Regions from separate parts of the Pseudarthrobacter sp. L19 genome, predicted to be linked through region 1. Evidence: riboswitches for the same ligand, from Rfam matches in the RefSeq annotation. Region 1 holds a riboswitch; the other holds the start of a gene.
What was found. Region 1 has a riboswitch for cyclic di-AMP ahead of ACRQ5B_RS03590 (hypothetical protein). Riboswitches for the same ligand answer to the same signal wherever they lie in the genome.
Positions count from the first base shown of each region.

Region 2: another riboswitch for cyclic di-AMP. It lies ahead of ACRQ5B_RS02735 (NlpC/P60 family protein); the one in region 1 lies ahead of ACRQ5B_RS03590 (hypothetical protein).

Region 1 is NZ_CP193935.1:795,675-802,980, reverse strand. Features, by position in the region: gene ACRQ5B_RS03610 (DNA glycosylase AlkZ-like family protein) at 1-452, shown strand, start outside; gene ACRQ5B_RS03605 (nucleoside deaminase) at 502-1,005, opposite strand; gene ACRQ5B_RS03600 (phosphatase PAP2 family protein) at 1,074-1,937, shown strand; gene upp (uracil phosphoribosyltransferase) at 1,950-2,585, shown strand; gene ACRQ5B_RS03590 (hypothetical protein) at 2,736-3,452, opposite strand; cyclic di-AMP (ydaO/yuaA leader) riboswitch at 3,451-3,633, opposite strand; partial or broken gene ACRQ5B_RS03585 (ArnT family glycosyltransferase) at 3,849-6,040, opposite strand; gene ACRQ5B_RS03580 (ArnT family glycosyltransferase) at 6,044-7,306, opposite strand, start outside.
Region 2 is NZ_CP193935.1:608,810-616,115, forward strand. Features, by position in the region: gene mobA (molybdenum cofactor guanylyltransferase) at 1-339, opposite strand, end outside; partial or broken gene ACRQ5B_RS02730 (HNH endonuclease) at 376-875, opposite strand; gene ACRQ5B_RS02735 (NlpC/P60 family protein) at 1,131-1,904, opposite strand; cyclic di-AMP (ydaO/yuaA leader) riboswitch at 2,171-2,329, opposite strand; gene ACRQ5B_RS02740 (peptidoglycan DD-metalloendopeptidase family protein) at 2,477-3,295, opposite strand; cyclic di-AMP (ydaO/yuaA leader) riboswitch at 3,300-3,531, opposite strand; partial or broken gene ACRQ5B_RS02745 (metal-dependent transcriptional regulator) at 3,661-4,355, opposite strand; gene serC (phosphoserine transaminase) at 4,609-5,739, shown strand; gene ACRQ5B_RS02755 (MFS transporter) at 5,765-7,096, opposite strand; gene ACRQ5B_RS02760 (DUF3027 domain-containing protein) at 7,139-7,306, opposite strand, start outside.

The sequences.
Region 1 (7,306 bases):
CGGGCAAAGACAGTGCGGTGCTGTGGATGCTGCCCGACGACGTCGACCGCCTCGCCGCCTTTCAGGCTCCGGCGGAGGAACAGATCCAGCTGCTCGCCGGGACCGATTCGCTGGTACTCCTGCGGCGGAACGCGGCCGAGCTGCTGGACGAAGCGGACCACCGCAAGGCCGGGCTCAGCTCGCTGGCGCTGCAGGCGGACCTGCCGGACCACCCGATCCTGGACCGGGGCCGGATCATCGGGCTGTGGCAGTACGACCCGTCCGCCGGGGCGATCGCTGCCTGGGTCTTCGGGGACCTGACGCCCGCGGTGAGTCGTCGGATCGTGGAGGTGGAGGCCTGGATCCGGGAGGACCTGGGCGACTTCCGGGCCTTCAGCCTCGACGCGCCGGCCTCCCGGCGGAAGAGGATCGACGCGCTCCGGGCCTCGACGACGGCCACCGCCGAACGCTAAAGCGGGACCAGGGGACGCCGGGACCAGGGAGAGGAATAAGGGGGAGGGATTAGGCGCCGCGGTGCTCCGCGAAGAAGTCCCGCAGCAGGTCCCCGCACTCCTGCTCCCGCACCCCGCCGTAGACCTCCACCCAGTGGTTCAGCCGGCGCTCGCGGAGAATGTCGAACACGGACCCCGCGGCCCCTGCCTTCTCATCCCAGGCGCCGAACACCACGCGGGGAATTCGGGCCAGCACCACCGCGCCGGCGCACATCGCGCAAGGTTCCAGCGTCACCACCAGGGTGCAGTCCGCCAGCCGCCAGCCGTCGTCGCGCGCCCCCTCGGACGCACGGCGCTCCCGGAGCCGGGCGGCGGCTTCACGGATGGCCACCATCTCGGCGTGCGCAGTCGGGTCCCCGAGGGCCTCCCGCTCGTTCCGGCCGGTGCCCAGCATGGTCCCGTCCGGGCCGATCACCACGGCTCCGATCGGCACGTCCGCGGTGGCGAGGGCCTGCCGCGCCTCGATCAGGGCGAGGCCCATCCACTCGGCATGGCGGGGCTCGGGCGATGTCATGGCTCAATGGTAGTTTCGATCCTAAGCAAGCTGTGCACCGTGGGTGCACCGGACGTCGGGAGAAGGCAGTGAGCACCAGGACTGAGAGCTGGCTGATGCGGCGCTGGGGCAAATGGGTGGTGCCCTACGCCGCGCTGTGGATCACCATGCTGCTGGGCGGCATCGCGGTGGTGGCGCTGGCCCTGACCAGCGCCGAGGTCTACGACAACGTGGTGGACGACGCCGGCCTGGCCAACCTGGACAAGCCCACGCTCGCCGCCATGGAACGGCTCCGCAGCCCCGGTTTGGATGCGTTCGTCACCGGGTTCACCAACATCGGCGGCGGCATCGGCATGCCCATCCTGGCCAGCATCCTCACCGCGCTGCTGATCTGGCGGACCCGGACTTGGCGCCCGCTGATCCTCATCGGCGGGGCGGCCGCCGTCTCCGTCACCGCCACCTCCCTGGGCAAGAAGCTCATCGGCCGCACCCGCCCCGACTTCGCCGACGCCGTCCCGCCCTACGAGACCTCGCCGTCGTTCCCCAGCGGCCACACCCTGAACACCACCGTGGTCATCTCACTCGTGGTGTACCTCACCTGCCTGCAGGTCCATCGCACCATCGCCCGGGTGGGATTGATCACGGCCGGGGCGCTCTTCATCATCGCGATGGGCATGAGCCGGGTCTTCCTGGGCCATCACTGGATGACCGACGTGATCTTCGGCTGGGCGCTGGGCCTGGGCTGGGTGGGCATCGTGATCCTGGCGCATCGGCTGTTCCATGTGATCAGACACCGGGAACGGACCGGCCCGGCCCCCACCTTCGACAATGACCAGCACCTGCGGGAGAGGGCGCCGGACGGGCACCACGGCGCCGGAACCGCGCCTGCTCGCAGGGTGGCGGACGACGCCGGGTCCCCCGGCGGGCGGGGGCGGTCCGAAGCGTCCGGATGATAGTTTTGACCCATGCGCACTCTCGTTGTCGACCACCCGCTGGTGGCCCATAAGCTCACCGTTCTGCGGGACAAGAACACCCCGTCACCCGTCTTCCGCCAGCTCACCGAAGAGCTGGTCACGCTGCTGGCGTACGAGGCCACCCGTGACGTGCGCACCGAACCGGTCACCATCGAGACCCCGGTCAGCACCACCATCGGTACGGCCTTCACCAAGCCCACCCCGCTGGTGGTCCCGATCCTCCGCGCCGGCCTCGGCATGCTCGAGGGGATGACCAAGCTGGTCCCCACCGCGGAGGTCGGCTTCCTGGGCATGGCCCGCGACGAGGAAACCCTGGACATCATCACCTACGCCGAGCGGCTCCCCGAGGACCTGACCGACCGTCAGATCTTCGTCCTGGACCCGATGCTGGCCACCGGCGGCACCCTGCGCGAGGCGATCAAGTTCCTCTTCAAGCGCGGCGCCTCCGACGTCACCTGCATCTGCCTGCTGGCCGCCCCCGAGGGCCTGGCCAAGCTGGAGGAAGAGCTCTCCGATGCCAACGTGACGATCGTCCTGGCCTCGATCGACGAGAAGCTCAACGAGAAGTCCTACATCGTCCCCGGCCTGGGCGACGCCGGCGACCGGCTCTACGGCATCGCCGGGTAGCGCCCTTACGCATCCTGTCGAGGACTCGCCCGGGCTACCCGGGACACAGCAAAGGCACCGGATCTGAGAAGATCCGGTGCCTTTGCTATCTCTGCGCGAAGTGGCTGCAGCCTCTAGCGGCTTAGTACCAGTTGTTCGCGTAGTGGAAGTTCAGGGCGCCGCAGGGGAGCCGTACCGTTCCTGCACGTACTGCAGGCCCCAGTTGATCTGGGTGCGGTAGTTGGTCATGTAGTCCGCGCCGGCGCTGGCCATCTTCTCGGCCGGGAGGGACTGGACCACGCCGTACGCACCGCTGCTCGGGTTGGTGGCCGTGGTCTTCCAGTCCGACTCGCGGGTCCAGAGCTTCATCAGGCACTGCATCTCGCTCGGGGCCCAGCCGTGGGCCGGCAGCTGCGAGGCGGCGTAGGCCTGGGCGCCGGCGGGATCGTCCACGGCTACCGGCTGCGGGGCCGGGGCGGGTGCCGCCGCGGGGGCCGGAGCAGCCGGTGCGGGCGCCGGGGTGGGCGGAGCGGGGGTGGACGCGGCCGGAGCCTCGGGGGTGACCTTGGAGGCCTGGGCCTCGACGCTGGCCGGCGCCGTGGCCGGGGTGTAGCTGCCGAGCCGTTCCAGATCGGAGAGCTGCAGGCTCGGGGCCTGGGTGGCGGTCGCGGCCGGGGCGGTGGTGCCGGTGGCCTGGCCTGCGGCGCCGGCGCCCAGCAGCACGGCGGCCGCGGTCAGCGCGACGGCGGTGAGCGTGCCCTTGGAGCCAAAGCTGGCGCGGCCTCGGGTGGCCGAGCCCTGGGCCGGGTCGGCGCGGTGGCGCGCGACATCGGCCGAGGAGGTGCGTTTAGCGCCTTTTAGGCGCACGGGTGCCTTGTGTTCAGTCATGTTCGCCTCTCAACGCCTACGGAGTTAGCTGTCGGGTTCGGATGAGAAATCCGGCCGCTCGGATCATCAACGAGTCGGCTTAACCCCAAGGGGTGCATGGATGCAGGTGCCCGGGAACTCTGGGTTCCCCGTCTCTGCCTCAATCCATGGAATCCGGGAAGCGGCAGAGTTTGGCGTCAGACCCGGATATGCGGCCAGATCGATGGCCGCACCATAAAAACGATACCGGACTTTCTCTCGCATGTCACATTTAGGTAACGCCGCGGTGTGGCTGGTTGCCGAGTTGCGCTGGCTGGGGTCCGGTTTTCGGGCCGTTTCGACGGCTCCCTGCACGCTCGACGCTTAGTGACGTCTACGCGGCAGGGAACCGTCGAAACGGCGGACCGTCCGGGGTGGCTACTTCGACAGCAGGTACACCGTGGTGCCGCCGATGCTCTGGGCGGGGTAGGTGGCCGCCACCCAGTCGGCGATCCTGGCGGCGTCGTCGGATCCGCTCTCGCCCTGCATGGTGCGTCCGGCGATGAAGTAGTGGATCCGGCCGTCGGCGACGTACTGCTGGAACTGCTCGAGCGTGGGTGCGGGGTCGGTGCCGTTGAACCCGCCCACGGCCATCACGGGCAGCTGCGTGGCGAGCTGGTAGCCGGCGGCGTTGTTGGATCCGACGACGGCGGCCGCCCAGGTATAGCGGCCGGCGTCCGTTTCGAGGGCGTCCACCAGGGCCGACGACGGCGTGGTCGCGCCGAGCAGCCCGCCCATGCCGCCGCCCTGGCCAAAGCCCTGGCCTCGGCCGGTGCCAGTCGTTCCCGTGCCGTTGGTGCCGTTGGTTCGTCCGAACGGAGTGCCCTGCGCGTTGCCCATGGCTCCGCCCGTGCCGCCGAACATGGCCGGCAGGCCCGCCCGGCCACCCACCGAGGGCCCGGCGCTGACGATCGAGCCGGAATGGGCCGTCGCGGCCGTGGCCAGCGAGTACGCCAGGGGACCGGCAAGGGCCGCGACGACGGCGAGTCCCGCCGTCGTTCGCGCCAGCAGCCGCGCCGTCGGGCCGGCCGGGGTCAGCGGGCTGATGGTGCCGCCCGCGGAGCCCCCGGCGAAGACCCTGACGGCCGGAACCATCACGCCGACGGCCGCGGCCAGCGCCCCGACCAGCACCAGCCAGCGCAGCCACGGGACGAACGCGGGCGTGCGGCCCAGCAGCTCGAAGGCCATGAACCCGGCCGCTGCCACCGCCGCGGCGAGCGTCCCGGCGGCCACGGGCTGATCCCGCCGCTGCCACAGCAGCACCGACCCCAGGCCCGCCAGCCCGGCGACCCCCGGGGCCAGCGCCACCATGTAATACGGGTGGATGATGCCGGCCATCAGGCTGAACGTCAGCCCGGTGACCAACACCCAGCCGCCCCAGACCACCACGGAGGCGCGGACGGCGTCGGTCCGCGGCGCCCGCCGGCCCAGCCACAGCAGCCCGGCCGCCAGCAGCAGCACCGACGGCAACAGCCACGCGATCTGCCCGCCGAACTCGCTGTTGAAAAGCCGGAGCAGGCCGGGGTGCCCCAGCCGTTGCCGCCGCCGACGCTCCCGGTCTCGTCCCCGCTGAGCCGGCCCAGGCCGTTGTAGCCCAGGGTCAGTTCCAGGATCGAGTTGCCCTGCGAGCCGCCGATGTAGGGCCGGTCCGCCGCCGGGGTGAACTCGACGGCGGCCAACCACCAGCCGGCCGCTGCCACCATGGCTGCGCCCGTCGCCAGCAGGTTCAGCAGCCGCCGGCCTACTCCTGCCGCTCCGGCGAGCAGGTAGGCCGCGGCGAAGCCCGGGACCACCAGCAGCACCTGCAGCTGCTTGGTCAGGAACCCGAAGCCCAGCAGCGCCCCGGCCAGCAACAGCCAGCGCACCCGGCCGTCCTGGACGGCCCGCAGCACCGCGTAGGCGGCCGCGGTCATCAGCAGGACCAGCAGGGCATCCGGGTTGTTGAAGCGGAACATCAGCACCGCCACCGGGGTCAGAGCCATCACCGCACCCGCGACCAGTCCGGCTCGGTGCGCCAGCCGGGCATCCGCCGTCGCGGGTGCCGCGGCCCGGCGGACGGCCAGGTAGACCAGCCACACCGTCGCGACACCCATCAATGCCTCGGGCACCAAAACGCTCCAGGAGCTCAGGCCGAAGATCCGCACGGACAGGCCCATGATCCAGAGCGACGCCGGCGGCTTGTCCACCGTGATGGCGTTCGCCGCGTCGGAGGATCCGAAGAACCAGGCCGTCCAGTCCTGCGACCCTGCCTGCGCCGCCGCGGAGTAGAAGGCGTTCGCCCACCCCGAGGCGCCGAGGTTCCAGAGGTAGAGCACAGCGGTTCCGGCCAGCAGGACGGCCAGTTCTGCCCGGTGCACCAGGGCCTGGCGCCGGGGGACGGCAGCTTGGTGCGGGAGTCCTGGGGCCTGCGGCCCGCGGTTCTGTCGGCGGGCGCCGCGCCAGTGTGACGGGCGCTGGCCGGAGCCGGAGCCGGAGCCGGCGGCGTCGGGGGCGGGGACTGCGCCGGGCCCGGGTCGGGCGGGGGAGGCGACGGCGGACGCGGTGCTGGTGAGGTCGGTAGAGGCACTCATGGCTTAGCCCGCCAGCTTGTAGACGGTGGTGGACCCGACGGTCTGCGCCGGGTAGTTGGCGGCAACCCAGGCCGCGACCTCGGAGTTTCCGCCCCGGCCGCCGCCCATTCCGCCCATGCCGCCGCCGGCGATGAAGTAGCCGATTTCACCCCGGTCCACCATGGCCTGGAACTGGGCCAGGGTGGGGTACGGATCCCCACCGTTCCAGCCGCCGAGGGCAATGACATTAGTCCCGGTGGCGAGCTCCAGGTCCGCCGCGGAGGTGGCGCCGGATACGATCCCGGACCACTTCGCCGTCGAGGTCTTCAACAGAGCGGCCAGCTCGGGGGAAGCGGCACTGCCTTCCGGACCGCCGGCGCCGCCCGCGGTGAGGCCACCCGTATTCCGGGCCGCAGTGTCCTGGCCGCCGGGGACGCCGGCGCCGTCGGTGGTTCCGGTCCCGGCGCCACGCGTCCGGCCGGCCGCGCCGAAGCCGCCCATGGCGGAGCCCGTGGGCCCGGCGGTCGGGATCGAACCGGAGTGCGGCTGGGCCGCCGTCGCGAACGTCCACGCCGCCGTGCCCAGGCCGCCGGCCAGCAGCGTGAGGACAACGACCCCGGCGGTCGCTGCCTTGCGCAGCGCGGCGGGGATGGCCCGCAGCCGGTCAAGCTGCAGCATCAGCGCCGCCGCTGAGAGCACGCCGAGGACCACCACGATCACGCGCAGCCCGGGCAGCCACGACGGGTCCCGGCCCAGCAGCACCGCGGACCAGATCGAGGTCGCCAGCACCGTGACCGCCAGGACCAGCCGCGCCGCCCAGAAGGACCGGCCGCGCCACAGCTGCACGCCGCCCAGGCCCACGAGGGCCGCGACCGCGGGGGCCAGTGCCACCGCGTAATACGGGTGCACGATGCCGCTCATGAAGCTGAAGATGCCCGCGGTGACCACCAGCCAGCCGCCCCAGAGCAGCAGGGCAGCACGGGTCTTTGAGGTCCGGGCCTCGCGCCGGGTGAACCACAGGCCGGCCAGCAGGAGAATCAGCGCCGCGGGCAACAGCCAGGACACCTCGCCGCCGAAACTGGTGCCGAACATCCGGGCGATCCCGGCCGCCCCGCCGAAGCTGGCGTTCCCGCCGAATCCACCCGCGCCGGCGCCACCGGCCGCGCCCCCGACGCCGGCCGCACCGGCAGCGCTTCCAAGGTCAGATGCCCCGCCGAACCCGGCAGAGCCACCCGGCCGGCCTTCGCCGGACCCCGTAATCCGGCCCAGGCCGTTGTAGCCGAAGGT
Region 2 (7,306 bases), 190 kb from region 1:
GAGTGCGGGGACGGCGTCGGCGACCAGCGGCATGTCGCAGGCCAGGACCAGCGTCAGCGGCGCCTGGCTCCCGCCGGCCGCTCCCCCGCGAGCGAGGGCCTCGAGCCCGGCAGCAAGGGCCGCCGCGGGTCCGGCGAAGGGCGGGTCTTCACGGCACAGGAGGATTCCGTCCGGGAGTCTGCCGGTTTCCGGTCCCACGACGGCGACGCCGCGTGCACCGGCTGCCGCGAGCAACGACCGCTCCAGCAGGGTGTCCCCGCGGAAGCGGAGGGCGGCCTTGGGGGTTCCGCCCAGCCGGGAGGACCTGCCCCCGGCGAGAATGACGGCGTTGAATTCCACCCGCCCAGCCTAGCGGCCTGCGGGCGGCCGGCGGTGCTAGTGCGCGGATTCGGGCAGCAGGAACGGGTCCCACGCGGGGGTGGGCTTCTCCAGCTCCTTGATCTGCCAGATCGTGCCCTTCGGCGGACCGGGGTGAACCCGAGCTTCCAGCCCATCTCGGCCGGGGTGTGGTCGCCCTTGACGTTGTTGCAGCGCAGGCAGGCGGCCACCAGATTCTCCCAGGAGTCGGCCCCTCCCCGGGACTTCGGCTGGACGTGGTCGATGGTGTGGGCCGGTTTAGCGCAGTAGGCGCACCGGTGGCCGTCCCGGCGGAGCACACCCCGGCGGCTGACCGCAGTCACGGTGTTGTAGCGGGGGCGGATGTAGCGGTTAAGCAGGATGACGCTCGGCCGGCCGAGGATATCCTGCGGCCCCACCACCGGGTCGTCCCCCTCGGCCACGACACTGGCCTTGCCCGTCAGCACGAGCACCAGCGCCCGGCGGAAGGTCACAACCGCCAGCGGTTCATATCCAGCATTCAGAACGAGTGTGCGCATCCGCATCCCTCTTCACGGCCGCACCCGCCAGTGGCACGAGGGCCGGCTGCCCTCTGCATGGTCAGGCTAAGGATCGACACCACAAGAGTAAACACGGGTGGCCCGGATTACCGAATTTCGGGCCGCAGGGCATCCGTGGCGGATCCTGGGCCCGCGTGCCAGCGGTGCTTCCTGCACCGCTGGCACGCGGTCAGCAGAGAAGGACCCCAGCCGGTGGCAGGGGTCCTTCTCGAAGCTTCGCGGGAAGCGGGGGTCTTAGCCGCCGACGCGGATGAAGACCGGGCCGGAACCGACGTTGACACTGTAGAGGGCGGTGGTGCCGCCGTTCCAGCCGCCGTGGACGGCCATGCCGTTGCCGACGTAAACGGCGATGTGGGCCATGCCCATGCCGCCGTTCTGGTAGTACGCGAGGTCACCCGGCTGCGCTTCGGCGGCGCTGACGGTGCGGCCCAGGGACAGGTAACCTGCCGGCCAGCCGTGGTAGTGGATGCCGACGGCGGCCAGGGCGTTGGTGGCCAGCATGGTGCAGTCCTGGGACACGCCGATCTGGGCGTAAGCGGCGGCGGCGATCGAGGCGCCCATGCCGCTGGTGGCGGCCGGAGCCTTGGTGGCGACGGACGCGTTGACCGCGGTGCCGGCGGCCGGGGTGGCTGCGGCGGTGTTGGCGGTGGTGGTGTCAGCTTCCTGCACCTTGACGACGGGCTTCGGGGCCTCGACGACGGGGGCGGCCGCGGTGGTCACAGCAGGCTTCTCGTAGGAGATGGCGATGCTGGAGGCCGCCGAGATGGTGGCCGGAGCGGTGGACTGAACCTCGGTGGCGGAAGCAGAGGTGGATTCGCGCTGAACGTTGGTCTCGGCGGCGTTGGCCGCGATACCGCTGGTCAGGACCAGGCCGGAGGCAGCAGCGATAACCGCAGCCTGGCGACCCATGCCACCGGCGTTGTCGCCGACGGCCTTGGCAATGACAGCCAGCGAGTTGGTCTTGGTGACCTCCGCGCGGTGGCGTGCAATGGTTGCACGAGTAGTCATTTAGTTCTCTCTTTCGTGATCCTTTGTGTCCGCGCTCTTGAACAGGCGGGACTAAGGACGCTCCGGCATCTTGGGGGTACGCCGGATCGCCCCGAAACGGGTTTCTTTAGCGAAGGGTGTACTGCGAAGACGCGCCAAAAGCAGTAACTGCATTGCGTGAACCATCCCGGGCGCCGGCAAGGGCAACGCGGTGCATGGTCATCAGCGGGCTCGACTGAGCCTCGCCAGCGCGAAAACGCGCAGCATTGTGGCGTGAAGACACGAAAGTAGCCTCTCCCAATGCCTACGAGGTGAGCTGTCGGATTCGGATGGGAGTCACCCGGCCGCTCCGCTTCCTGGGAAGCTTTGCGACTTAACCCCTAGGTCTTCTTGCGAAGACCAAAATTGGTTCCCCCGCCCCTGCCAGACGATGTCATGCGAACGGACCTTGAGCGGTGGCAGAGTTAGGCAATCCACTCAAGAGCGCCAACTTCGGTGAAGTTGGCGTGCTTCATACGGTACAACAGTTCGGACTCAATGTCACATTCAGATCACGGCGTGTCACGGAAGTGTGAGCATTGCGGTGGGCTCTTTTAGAGCCAGCCCAGCGGATCAACGACGTCCCCGTTGACCATCACCTCGAAGTGGAGGTGGCAGCCGGTGGAGGCACCGGTTGTTCCGCTCATCGCAATCACATCGCCACGGGAGACCTTTTGGCCGACGTGGACGCTGGATGACGACAAGTGGTTATACGTGGTCTCCAGGCCATTGCCATGGTCGACCACAATCCGGTTGCCGCCCCCGTAGGGGTGCCAGCCGGAGAAAGTTACGGTGCCGCTCGCGGCGGCATGGACGGCTGTGCCGCACTGCGCGGCGTAATCCTGGCCGCGGTGGAATTCGCCGACCGCGCCGGTGATGGGGCTGACCCGGTAGCCGAAGGGCGACGCCGTGATCATGGTGTCCAGCGGGGCGCCGAGCGTCCCCGCGGATGCGGCGCGGGTGATGGAGCCAACGGACTGCGCGCTGAGCAGCTGCTTGAGCTTCCCGTCCGGGTCACCCTTGGTGGTGACGGCGGTGCGGTTGAAGTCGATCTGGGCTGCGGCGGCCTTGACCTCGGGCTGGGCCGCGGCGGAGACGGACCCCGCGGTGGGGGCGTCGACGGCCAGCGCGGGGCCGGTCACCGGGACGGCCACGGTGAGTGCGATGCCGGCGGCGGCCAGGGTCATTCCGGCCTTCTGGCCCATTCCGGTGACGGCGGCGAAGTCCGCGACCTGGCGGATCGGACTGCGCCGGCCGCGGCGCTCGTCCCGGTGCGCATCGCGGGGGCGCGGGACGGTGACGTCGACGGCGGGGCGCGGCTCCGGAGCGGGGCCGGCGGCGCGGCGGCGCCCGCGGACGGTCTGCGTGCTCAAGTGGTTCCTCTCTGAAAAAGCCTGCGAAGTTAGCTGTCGGATTCGGGTCAGAGAGTTCATAGACCCGGTCCGCCGACGCAAGCATCCAGGCAGAGAGGCACCCGGAAAGAGTGTCCTCAGAGAGTTCGCTTGCCGCTAGCGGACTTCACCCCGAGGCCGGAATTACCGGCCGGTAGTGGTTCCCCCGCCTCTGCCAGAAGGTGATTCGCACCCTGATCCGCTGGCAGAGCTCGGCTTCGGATCAGGTAACGCTTTAGTCTCGGTACTAGTCGATAACTATAGGGGATTAAGGCCCGTAGTAATAATTTCGTTATCTCCTAGACGGGCTAGTAAACAGCACACTTACGGTATGCTTCCGCGTCGCACTACCCCCGGGTAACGAAAACGTGGGCGGCAACCTCGGGCGGCAGTTCGAGCGCGCCCTCAATGTCCGGGACGCGGACGGAGATGTACTCCCCCACCCGCTCCAGCGAGACGGTGGCGCCGGGCCGGATACCGCCCTCGTCCAGCTGCACCAGCAGTTCGGGTTCCACCTGGATGGGTTCGGCAAGCCGGCTCACGGTGATGCGGGAGCCCGCGGCATATCCCGCCATGGCGTCCAGGAGGTTGACGACGCCGTCGGCCTGTTCCGCCGTCGGCAGGCCGCCCAGTTCGGCGAGGCCCGGGATGGGGTTGCCGTAGGGGAGACCGTGGGGTGGTCGAGCATCTCGAAGATCCGGCGCTCGACCCGTTCGCTCATCACGTGCTCCCAGCGGCAGGCTTCCTCGTGGACGTACGCCCAGTCCAGGCCGATCACGTCAGCCAGCAGTCGTTCGGCGAGGCGGTGCTTGCGCATCACCTCGGTGGCGCGCCGCCGGCCCACCTCAGTCAGTTCCAGGTGGCGGTCGCCGGAGACCACGACCAGCCCGTCCCGTTCCATCCGGCCGACGGTCTGGGAGACGGTGGGTCCGGAGTGGCGGAGTCGTTCGGCAATGCGGGCCCGGAGCGCGACGATGTTCTCTTCCTCAAGCTCCAGAATGGTCCGAAGATACATCTCCGTAGTGTCGATCAGATCCGTCATCCAGCTCAGCTCCTTGAGCGCCGTCCTTGCGTCATTCCACCGTACAACGTGCGGGGCGCGGCCACCCGGGATCCGCCATACGCTCCCGACAGCCTAGCCTATTGTGAATTACTCCGGATAATTTTAGAGCCGGCTTCCTGACCGGACTATGACAGCCCGCTTTCCGGCGCCGGGGCCGCCGTCGGGCAGAATGGAAGCGGTCCTTACCGGCCGACCAGCCACCTCTCGCACCCAGCCGACCATTGGAGCCATTGTGAGCGACACCAGCATCACCATCCCCGCGAACCTTCTTCCCAAGGACGGCCGGTTTGGCGCCGGGCCCTCGAAGGTGCGCCCGGAACAGATGGAGGCCCTGGCATCGGCCTCGGCCACCCTGCTCGGCACCTCGCACCGCCAGGCCCCGGTCAAGAACCTGGTGGGCTCGGTCCGTTCCGGCCTCAGCGACTTCTTCCGCGCCCCCGAGGGCTACGAGGTGGTCCTGGGCGTGGGCGGCTCGACGGCGTTCTGGGATATCGCCAGCTTCGGGCTCGTAGAGAACAAGGCACAGCACCTCTCCTTCGGCGAGTTCGGCTCCAAGTTCGCCGCCGCCACGAACAAGGCGCCCTTCCTGGCCGAGTCCTCGATCATCAAGGCGGAGCCGGGCACCCGGCCCGAGGCTCGGGCGGAGGCCGGCGTGGACGTCTACGCCTGGCCGCAGAATGAGACCTCCACAGGTGTGGCCGCCCCGGTCCGTCGGGTGGCCGGCGCGGACGAGGGCTCGCTGGTCCTGGTCGACGCGACCTCCGCCGCCGGCGGCCTGGATGTCGACGTCGCCGAGTCCGACGTCTACTACTTCGCGCCGCAGAAGAACTTTGCCTCCGACGGCGGGCTGTGGCTCGGCCTGTTTTCCCCCGCGGCCCTGGAGCGGGCCGCGCGGGTCAAGGCGTCCGGCCGCTGGATCCCGGACTTCCTGGACCTGCAGACCGCCATCGACAACTCGCGGCTGAACCAGACCTATAACACCCCCGCGTTGGCCACCCTGGTGACCCTGGACGCGCAGGTGCGCTGGCTCAACGCCAGCGGCGGCCTGGACTTCGCCGCGGCACGCACCGCCGACTCCGCCGGACGGATCTACCGCTGGGCCGAGGCATCGGGCGTTGCCACCCCGTTCGTCTCGGATCCGGCGGACCGCTCCAACGTGATCGCCACGATCGACTTCGACGAGTCGGTCGACGCGGCCGCGATCGCCAAGGTGCTGCGCGCCAACGGGATCGTCGACACCGAGCCGTACCGGAAGCTGGGCCGTAACCAGCTGCGGATCGCGACCTTCGTGGCGATCGAGCCGGACGACGTGTCGGCCCTGCTGGAGTGCATCGACTACGTCGTGGCGGAGCTGGCGAAGTAGGCCCGCAGCCGCCCTCCGGGGCGGCCTAGCGGCTGGCGGCGTCGTCGGGGTTTACCGCCCGGACGACGCCGTCGTCGTCTGCCGTGCCGATCGCCCCGCCGGGCACCAGCCGGAAAAAGCGCAGGCCGCCGGCCCGCCGGTTGAAGGCGATCCGCAGGTGGCGTGCCCGGATGATCCAGACCATCCCGATCAGGGCCGCTCCCACGCCGGCGGCGGCGGCCACGCCCATGGACCAGCGCGGGCCGGCGACGTTTGCCACCCAGCCCACGAACGGTGCCCCGATGGGTGTTCCGCCCATGAAGATCGCCATGTACAGGGCCATCACCCGGCCGCGCATCGCCGGGTCCGTGGTGGTCTGCACGTAGCCGTTGGCGCTGGTCATCATGGTGATGGCACACAGGCCCACCGGCACCAGGGCCACGCCGTACCAGAAGTAGTTCGGGGCCAGCGCGGCCAGCCCGGAGGTTATGCCGAAGACCCCGGCGGCCCCGAAGATCATCCGCATCCGCGGGCGGCCCCGGCCGGCGGAGAGCAGGGCCCCGGCGACCGAGCCGATGGCCATGATCGAGTTCATCAGGCCGAAGGCGCCGGCGTCCAGGCCGAACTCGGTGCCCACCATCGCGGCGATGAACAGCACGAAGTTCAGGCCCAGGGTTCCGACGATGAAGACCGCCACGAGGACGATCACGATGTCCGGCCGGTACCGCACGTAGCGCAGGCCCTCCCGGATCCGGCCCTTGCCGCCACGCGCCTTGGGGAGTTTCCGCAGGGATGCTGTCGGGATCCGGGCGAGGCTGGCCAGCAGTGCTACGAAAGTCAGGGTGTTGACCAGGAACACCCAGCCGGGCCCGATCGCGACGGTCAGGACACCGGCGACCGCGGGCCCGATCATCCGGGCGACGTTGAAGGAGGCGCTGTTGAGGGCGACGGCGTTGGGCAGGTAGTCGTCCTTGACCAGTTCAGAAACGAAGGTCTGGCGGACCGGGGCGTCGACGGCCGAGACGACGCCCAGCAACAGGGCGAAAATGTACACGTGCCAGAGCTGCGCCGCCCCCGAGAGCACCAGCGCGCCCAGCAGGGCGCTCAGCAGCGCCATGGCCGACTGGGTGAGGTTCAGGAGGGTCTTGCGGTTGAAGCGGTCGGCCACCAGGCCGGCGACCGGGGCGAGGAACAGCTGGGGTCCCAGCTGGAGGGCCATGGTGATGCCCATGGCCCCGGCGTCCTGGTGGCTCAGGTGGTCGAAGACCAGCCAGTCCTGGGCGGTCCGCTGCATCCAGGTGCCGATGTTCGAGACCAGGGCCCCGAGGAACCAGATGCGGTAGTTCAGGATGTGCAGCGATTTGAAGGTGGACCTCATGGAAGGTCCTCCCGCTGCTCCGCCCTGAACGCCGCCAAACCGCTAGTCGGTCCCGCCGGCGGACCGGGCGTCCGCTGCGCGTTCGTCGTGTTCGTCCCCGGGTTCGTCCGTCACGACGGTCCCGGACTCAGCGGGAGCGTCATCGTCCGCTGCGTCGTCCTGGGAGGCGTCGGGGCTGCCGGCATGGTCAGCCTCGGCGTCGGACTCGTC